One region of the Cysteiniphilum sp. 19S12-1 genome, then DNA from elsewhere that is predicted to be linked to it. Evidence: riboswitches for the same ligand, from Rfam matches in the RefSeq annotation. Region 1 holds a riboswitch; the other holds the start of a gene.
What was found. Region 1 has a riboswitch for thiamine pyrophosphate ahead of thiC (phosphomethylpyrimidine synthase ThiC). Riboswitches for the same ligand answer to the same signal wherever they lie in the genome.

Region 1 (4,695 bases):
AATTTGTGCCGCACCTATCGCTGATGTGATGTGATCATAACCAGGGGCTATATCCGTCACCAAGGGTCCCAAGGTATAAAAAGGTGCTTCAAAGCAATCCTTAAGCTCTTTAGTCATATTCTCTTTGATCATTTGCATCGGCACATGCCCAGGTCCCTCAATCATCACCTGTACATCATGATCCCACGCACGCTTAGTTAATTCACCCAGAGTTTCAAGCTCGGCAAATTGCGCTTCATCATTGGCATCTAAAATAGAGCCTGGACGCAGTCCATCACCTAAAGAAAAAGCGACATCATAGGCTTTCATAATTTCACAAATCTCATCAAAATGCGTATAGATGAAGCTCTCCTTATGATGTGCAATACACCATTTGGCAATGATTGAGCCGCCGCGCGAGACAATGCCTGTTAGTCTTTTAGCGGTTAGATGAATATATTTCAAACGCACACCGGCATGAATAGTGAAATAACTCACTCCCTGCTCGGCTTGCTCAATCAAGGTATCGCGAAAGATCTCCCACGTCAGTTTTTCTGCTTGACCATCGACTCTCTCAAGTGCTTGATAAATTGGTACCGTACCAATTGGCACAGGCGAGTTACGAATAATCCACTCACGCGTCTGATGAATATTCTTGCCCGTTGATAAATCCATCACTGTATCCGCACCCCAGCGTGTGGCGATCACCATTTTTTCAACTTCTTCAGCAATGGATGAGCTGACCGCTGATGTTCCAATGTTGGCATTGATTTTGACACTGAAATTGCGCCCAATAATCATCGGCTCCATTTCTGGATGGTTGATGTTACTTGGAATAATCGCGCGTCCCAAGGCAATCTCTTGGCGCACAAATTCAGGTGTAATTTCTTTAGGAATATTTGCCCCAAAATCAACACTCGGATGCTGCTTAAGTAAAATAGGGTCTTGAATATGCGCATTTGCACACTTTAAGTTCTCACGCAGTGCAACATAGCGCATTTCTTTGGTGATTATTCCGCGACGCGCGTAATGCATTTGTGTGACATTACTGCCTTGTTTTGCTTTTAATGGCTTAGCGCGCTTGGGAAATGCTAAATCTTTTTGTGTATGCGTAAATTCGGCACTAAAGTCTGTTAATGCTTCGATTTCATTATTGTCTTTGATCCACGCTTGGCGCAATTTAGGTAAACCCTCAACCAAATCATGCTTGTAAGACTCATCACTATATTGACCTGAGGTATCATATACTGCAATTTCAGGGTTTTGCACACGACCTTGCTCAGTTAACGTATCGCTCTGAGCAATATAGCGAAAAGGCACGTGAAGATTATCGTCCGTCTGAAGATATTTTTTGCATGATGCAGGATAGGCTGCTTGTAAATCAGCTGATAAGGTCAATGATGCTTTGTCGCTACTTGATCTATTTGATGCTGTTTTTTTATGCTGTGGCATGTATGGCTCCTTATATTTTGCCTTTTACATGCGTAGGAAAACTTTTTGTGATATATCGCGCCAATCATTTTAAGCACAGTACAAAATACAAATCGCTATAACAACTTCCTACGCTAGTACTAACTAGTTCAGGTACAAAGGGTTACAAAATTTGCATTTTGCTCTCAGCCAACGGCACCCCTGTTGTAAACGCGATTTATCGTAAAGTAATTTTTTGGAGGTGTCTACTGCTAGATTTTGTTCTTAACATAATCGGCTAAGCCTAAATATTTGCCCAAAAGGGCTCATCGCACCCTGCGCGTAAATCGAAGCGATGCGCTCGGCATCAGTCGAAGTGGGTAAGCTTAGGAAAATAACACTTCATAGAGGCTTTGACTTACACTCAGCCAGTGCTCATACAATCAAAATGAGTCGAAATATTGTCATCACCACATAATCTTACCTAGAAGTGCGGAAATAGCATTTGGAAATATGCATGGGTGAGCGTTTGACCGACAAAAGGATACAATACTCCAGCAATTGCGATGGAGGGACCAAAAGGGATTAGCGAGGTTCCTTGTCGCTTGATTAAGCTTGTGATAATGGCAAACACAATACCAATCACCGCACTGGTGAATATCAAAAGCAGTAAGCTTGGTGCGCCAAACCAAGCGCCAAGTGCTGCCATTAATTTGAAGTCACCATAGCCCATACCCTCTTTGTTGGTAATGAATTTAAACACCCAAAATACGAGCCACAATATGCCATAACCAAGGGCTGCGCCCAATATTGCCTGTATTGGCGAGCTAAAAACAAACGCGCAATTGATTAATAGTCCAAGCCACAGCAAAGGTAAGGTGAGATTATCAGGTAACATAAAATGTTTAAGATCAATCACCGCTAGCGGAATTAAAAAGAAATACATAACACATAACAACAAGGCAGCAAAGGTTATACCAAAATAACAGAGTGTCACTAAGACTAGAGCACCACTTAATAATTCAATACTTGGATAAAGTAAAGATATTTTACTGTGGCAAAAGCTACATTTACCACGCAAAAAAATAAAGCTTAAAAGAGGGATATTATGCCATGGTTTTAATGGGTGATGGCACACCGGACAAGCTGACTGGCGATGAATATTCTCGGATAAACTCTCATCTATATCAGGTTGCGAGATATCGAGCATATCATAAGCTTGATCTTTATATTGTTTATCTAAGATTTTAGGTAAGCGTGTGATGACCACATTTAAAAAACTGCCAACACAGACAGCAACAATGGTTGCCGCAATGATAATAATAGGTGCTATCTCGTTTAAAAATTCCATAAACACATTCAAAAAACTAATTTCTTATGAGTATATACTGATTAAAAAAAGTGAAAACAAAAACTTTGGTAATTGATGCTTAACCGAGCATCAATATTACGATATACCACTCGTGAATCATTTTGCGTTGTTTAATGTCAAATAAGTTTTTGATAATTTTGAGTCATTGGATTGCAGGCAATAGCAAGGACTATTAGCAATATCAAATGGCTCAAAAGAACAAGAAATTCAATGGCAGAAAGACTGTAAAATGGTTTGCGGGTGGTATATACTTGCCGGTGTTTTCGTTTTTGTGTCGATCAGCACATGAAAATTTTGTTAAACAAACCATAAAGTTAAATAGTGAGAAAGATATGAATTTACATGAATATCAAGCAAAACAGCTTTTTGCTGAATACGGCTTACCGGTATCAAAAGGTTATGCTGTTGAAAGCGTTGAAGAAGCGTTGGTTGCTGTTGATAAAATTGGTGGTGACATGTGGGTTGTTAAGGCTCAGGTTCACGCAGGCGGTCGCGGTAAAGCGGGTGGCGTGAAGCTAGTTTCTAACAAGGAAGATGTTGCTAATTTTGTGAAAAACATGATGGGTACACGTCTTGTTACTTTCCAAACCGATGAAAACGGTCAGCCAGTTAGCAAAATCCTTATCGAAAGCTGCACTGATATTGCCAAAGAATTATATCTAAGCGCGGTTGTTGATCGTAGCACGCGTCGTATTATCTTTATGGCATCAACTGAAGGTGGTGTTGAAATTGAAGAAGTTGCAGAAAAAACACCTGAGAAAATCTTCAAAGAAATTGTTGATCCTGTCGTCGGCGCACAACCTTATCAAGCACGTAAAATTGCGTTTAAGCTTGGCTTAGAAGGTAATCAAATCAAGCAATTCACTAAGATTTTCTTAGGTCTTGCCAAGATGTTTCAAGAAAGAGATCTTGAACTTTTAGAAATCAATCCTTTGGTGATCACCAAAGAAGGCAACCTTCATTGTTTAGATGCTAAAGTAGCTGTTGATGGCAATGCATTATATCGCCAACCACAATTAGCTGAATGGCGTGACTTATCGCAAGAAGATGAGCGTGAAGCACGTGCGGCTGAGTGGGAACTTAATTATGTTGCATTAGATGGTGACATCGGATGCATGGTTAATGGTGCTGGTCTTGCAATGGCAACAATGGACATCGTTAAACTTCACGGCGGACGTCCTGCAAACTTCCTTGATGTAGGCGGTGGGGCTACAAAAGAACGCGTATCAGAAGCATTCAAAATCATTCTATCTGATGCGGCAGTTAAAGGTGTATTTGTTAACATATTCGGTGGCATCGTGCGTTGTGACATGATTGCTGAAGGTATTATGGCAGCAGTTGAAGAAGTTGGCGTCAAAGTGCCAGTGGTTGTGCGTCTTGCCGGTACAAATGCTGAATTAGGTGCCAAAAAATTAAAAGAAAGCGGTTTAAATATTATTGCTGCTAATGGTTTCACAGATGGTGCGAAGAAAATCATCGAAGCAGTTAAAGAGGTATCTCACGTATGAGCGTTTTAGTTAATAAGAACACAAAAGTTATCTGCCAAGGTTTTACTGGTAAGCAAGGGACTTTTCATTCAGAGCAAGCAATTGCTTATGGTACAAAAATGGTTGGCGGCGTCACACCAGGCAAAGGCGGTACAACGCACTTAGGCTTGCCCGTATTCAACACAGTTCAAGAAGCCGTTGATGCAGTACAACCTGATGCAACAGTGATCTACGTACCAGCGCCTTTTTGTAAAGACTCAATCATTGAAGCGGCTGATGCTGGCATCAAATTGATCGTATGTATTACGGAAGGTATTCCTGTTATGGATATGCTTGAAGCTAAAGTTTACGTTGAGCGCTCAGGTTCACGTTTGATCGGTCCAAACTGCCCAGGCGTTATTACGCCAGGTGAGTGCAAAATCGGTATCATGCCAGGCAGCATCCATA
Region 2 (4,695 bases), on a different contig from region 1:
ATCGCAAGCACAGTTAACACGTGCATTGCCTGTACAACTGTTTAATCCTGAGAGCTTTAGCTTAATAAATAGTGGCGCGCAACAACGCTCTAAACTTCTAGATTGGGGGGCTTTTTATCATAAGCCTCAATTTTTAACATTATGGCAGCAATCAAAACGTTTGATTAAGCAGCGTAATGCGGCATTAAAGCAAGGTTATCCATTAAGCTATATAGAAATTTTGGATCAAGAGCTTGTTGCTAAATCAGAAAGTTTAGATCAGGCACGACTTGAATACTTTGAGATTTTAATGCCTAAAGTCATGTCAATTCTTAAAGAATTTAACAGCGAACTTGTTATTGACATGAGCTATTATCGTGGTTGGTCACAGGATAAAAGCTTAGCGGAAGTATTAACATCGAGCTATGTCAGTGATGCAAAAACAGGTGTTACCAGTCATGGTGTGCATCGCGCCGATTTACGCTTTAAGGTCAAAGGTCATCCAGCGCAAGATATTCTTTCGCGCGGTCAGCAGAAGATTTTGATATCAGCGTTGAAACTAGCACAAGGTGAGATATTTTCAAAAGAACATCAAACCGGTTGTATTTATCTTGTGGATGACCTGCACTCAGAGCTAGATCAAATGCATTTACAAAAAGTGCTTAATAAGTTGATGCATATTAATGCACAAATCATTATGACAGCAATTAAATTAGAGCATTTACAAAGTTTGCTAAATAATATTGAGTTTGCACATTTTCAGTTACAAAATAATGTTTGTGAAAAATTGGATTAGCTATTATAACTATTTAGTTTGCCTGCTCGTAACAACAATATTACAAGGTTTTTAGATCGAAAGTGCTAGTTGTTGAATTGATAGCTTGCTTAGAGCGGTTATAATTGATGGCATCATATAGAGTTTGATGAATATATCTTATGAATTATAAACGTTATCAACGTCATTTTCCGGTTATGGGGATTGAAGGACAGCAAAAATTACAAAATGCGCGCGTTTGTATTATCGGTTGTGGTGGCATTGGCTCTCCTGTGTCGATGTATTTGGCAGCAGCTGGTGTTGGTGTTTTAGGACTTGTTGATTTTGATGTGGTTGAATTATCTAATTTGCAACGACAAATCTTATTTACCGAAAATGATTTGGGCGTTGCAAAATCAACGACTGCAGTAAATCATTTATCAGCAATTAATAGTGATATTGAGTTGATCGAATATAATGAGCGCTTAGATTTTGAGCGTGCGTGCGAGCTTTTTACAACCTATGATTTAATCATCGATGGCAGTGATAATTTTCAAACGCGTTATGCAGTAAATGACGCATGTTGCAAGTTTAATAAACCCTTTATTAGTGCCAGTGTGCTTAAATCACAGGCGCAATTAAGTTTTTTTGATCCCACAAAGTCTTGCTATCGTTGTTTATATCCATCGCCACCTCCGGCTCACTTAGTGCCAAATTGCTCAGAAGCAGGGGTGTTGGGCGCAAGTGTCGGTGTCGTTGGCACGATGGCAGCAAATATGGCAGTGAATTTCTTTTTAGGCAAAGAGATTAAGCAGCATCTAATGATATTTGATAGTGATGCATTGACTTGGCAAAATTATGGGTTTAGACGCAATCCAAATTGCAAGGGTTGTGTAACACATGATTTTGGTCTTGAGCAAAACAATAATACAGTAATCGAAGTACAAAAGGCATATCAGCTTGATCCAGAGGCATTGATTATTGATGTGCGCGAAGCATGGGAGCTTGATATTGCTGCCTTAGACGTTAAAGCAGAACATCTGCCGTTGGCGCAAGTGTTGCAAGGTGTTGTGCCAGAAGGTATAAGTAAAGCACAAAAAATTATAGTGATTTGCAAACTTGGCGTTAGAAGTCAAAAGGCTGCACAAAAGCTTATTGAGCTTGGCTTTGAAAACGTCTATAACTATGAAGGCGGCATTGCTCGTTACTTTAAAGAGCAACAAAAAGAGATATGTTATTAACTTAAATTATTAAGCGGTATTGACAAAATAAAAACTAAGTAAAAGGAAATTGATCTATGGAAAAAGATTACTATCAGCTGTTAGGTGTAGCCAAAACAGCCACCGATGCTGAGATTAAAAAAGCCTATCGTCGTTTAGCTAAAAAGTATCATCCTGATGTCAGTACAGAAGCCAATGCCGAAGAGAAATTCAAAGAAGTGCAAGATGCTTATGAAGTACTGAAAGATAGTGAAAAGCGCAAGCTATACGATCAATATGGCGCTAATTGGCAGCATGCTAAAGCCGGCGACTTTCATCAAGGCAGAAATACGCATCAAGGGCATGGCAATCGCCAACAACACTTTTACCAAGAAGGTGATTTTAGTGGTTATGAGAATATCTTTGGTGAATTTTTCCGCCAACAGCATAACCAGCGTCAAGGGCGTAAACAAGGTTTTGCAATGAACGGTCAGGATTTGCATACCAAGGTTGAAATTAGCGTAAACGATGCTTTAGCAGGTGTTGAGCGTGAGCTGCATTTTGCTTATCAGGCAGTTAATGAAAAGGGGCTAGTTGTTGAGAAAACGAAACGTCTAAAAGTTAAAATTCCTAAAGCCGTTGGCAATCATCAACAAATCCGTCTAAAAGGCCAAGGAGAAGCAGGTGTTGGCGGTGGCTTAAGTGGTAATTTATATCTTGAGATCATTGTTCAGTCTGATAAACAATACAAAGTAGTTGGTAATGATATTTATAGTCATATCCCCATAGCGCCTTGGGAGGCGGCGTTAGGTGCTGAGATTAATTTACCAACACCACATGGTCAGATAAAGCTTAAGGTGCCAGAGCATACCCAAAGTGGTAAAAAAATGCGCTTAAAAGGTAAAGGCTTGGCAGGTGGTGATTTTTATGTGGTGCTAGATGTTATATTGCCGCCTGCGGTATCAGCAGCACAAAAAGCATTTTATCAAAACATGGCCACTGAGATGGCGTTTGATCCGCGTAAAGATCTATTAGGAGCATAAAGATGACGGAGATGATTATAAAAAGTGACTATATTAGCATTGTTGAGTTATCCGAAATGTTATGTGTGCCACAAACTATTATTATCGAATGGATTGAGCATGATGTGGTAAGTGCTAAATTGCAAGCGGATAGTTATTATGTTTCAGCATATGATATTGCACGCGCTAAATCAGCGATGCGTTTAATGCGTGATTTAGGTGTTAATCCATCGGGCATTTCAATTATTTTAAGTTTAAGAGAAAAAATAAAAGAACTAGAGGCGGTTGTTTCTGTAAATATAAGCTAATCTCAGGCTTGTTTAGGTCAAAAATACATACTAGAATGATGCCAACAACAGGGGTGCATTTTGCTGAGAAGGTTTTACCTAACCCTTTGTACCTGAACTAGTTAATCCTAGCGTAGGAAGTTGCTAAAGTGTGTGTCGTGCATTATTTTTCTATCTTCCTGTGCATATGTAAAGCCAAGCCAAGGGGGAAATCAAAGCGTGATCGGTCATATTAGCATTAACATATCATTTGTTATTTATTGCATTTATTTTTTGCCACAGATTATTCATAACCAATTAAAACACCAAGCAGGACATATTAGTCATGGCACGCATTTGTTGATGGTTGTTGCTAATGTTTTGGATCTGATTTATGGTTTTGGTTTTGATTTGCAATGGCAATACCGTGCCGTCACGATGTTGACTTTGGCATGTTTGTTATTCCAACAGTGGCAAATATACCGTGATAGCAAACATTCAAATCAAGGAGCAAATATAAACGCTAAAAATTATAACTTTCATATTATATGCTTGCTTATTATTGCTGTTGGTATTGCTTTGGTCAGTTTACATAACTTAAACAATACAATGTTAGAAAACATCGGCTTTATCAGTATGTTTTGCTATGCGGTTTATTGGCTGCCGCAAATTATAAAAAATATCAAAGAGAAAAATGCCACAGGGTTTAGCTTAATTTTTCTAGTATTAAACGTGTTAGCACTGGTTTGTGATGAAATATCTGCATTAAGCTTTGGTTGGCCACTGCCGAGTATTATCAGTCCTATTGTGATTTTAAGCTTACTATTTATTATGGTTGGGCAATACTATTACTACCAACGTCTGAGAATGATTATTGATTAGTACTAAATTGGTGCTATATCAATAATTTTGATATACAAATCAAGAAACTTCAGTATGCTAGGCACTATCAATTGATCTAGCATAAGATAGTTTAAATATGGCTGTTTCTGAATTAGAACGCTATCAAGCAAGTAAAAAAGTCACCATTGTTGGGATGTTTGTTAATACCATTCTGGCGCTATTAAAAATGTTGATTGGTCTAGTCGGTGGCTCGCCTGCATTATTCGCCGATGGCGTGCATTCATTTTCGGATTTATTAAGTGATATTATGGTATTGTTTGCCGCAAAACATGCCAATAAAGGCGCTGATAGCAATCACCCGTATGGACATGAGCGCATTGAGACTTTAGCAACCGTTATCTTATCAATCATTTTAATCCTGGTGGCATTACTCATTACTTATCATGCGTTAGCTAATTGGTTTACGGGAGAATTAGTGATTCCCGATCAATGGACCATTTATGCTGCTATTTTCTCGATTTTAGCCAATGAAGGACTTTTTCGTTATACGATGATCACAGCTAATCGCATTGATTCTGATCTTTTACGTGCTAATGCTTGGCATAGTCGATCAGATATGTGGTCATCTGTTG

Region 2: another riboswitch for thiamine pyrophosphate. It lies ahead of ACTS4L_RS04405 (PQ-loop repeat-containing protein); the one in region 1 lies ahead of thiC (phosphomethylpyrimidine synthase ThiC).

The regions. Positions count from the first base shown of each region.
Region 1 covers NZ_JBQAJM010000011.1:60,108-64,802, forward strand. The annotation lists gene thiC (phosphomethylpyrimidine synthase ThiC) at 1-1,431, opposite strand, end outside; TPP riboswitch at 1,520-1,623, opposite strand; gene ACTS4L_RS05340 (prepilin peptidase) at 1,874-2,740, opposite strand; gene sucC (ADP-forming succinate--CoA ligase subunit beta) at 3,094-4,269, shown strand; gene sucD (succinate--CoA ligase subunit alpha) at 4,266-4,695, shown strand, end outside.
Region 2 covers NZ_JBQAJM010000009.1:35,915-40,609, reverse strand. The annotation lists gene recF (DNA replication/repair protein RecF) at 1-775, shown strand, start outside; gene ACTS4L_RS04420 (ThiF family adenylyltransferase) at 916-1,974, shown strand; gene ACTS4L_RS04415 (DnaJ C-terminal domain-containing protein) at 2,031-2,975, shown strand; gene ACTS4L_RS04410 (chaperone modulator CbpM) at 2,978-3,262, shown strand; TPP riboswitch at 3,302-3,398, shown strand; gene ACTS4L_RS04405 (PQ-loop repeat-containing protein) at 3,395-4,102, shown strand; gene ACTS4L_RS04400 (cation diffusion facilitator family transporter) at 4,200-4,695, shown strand, end outside.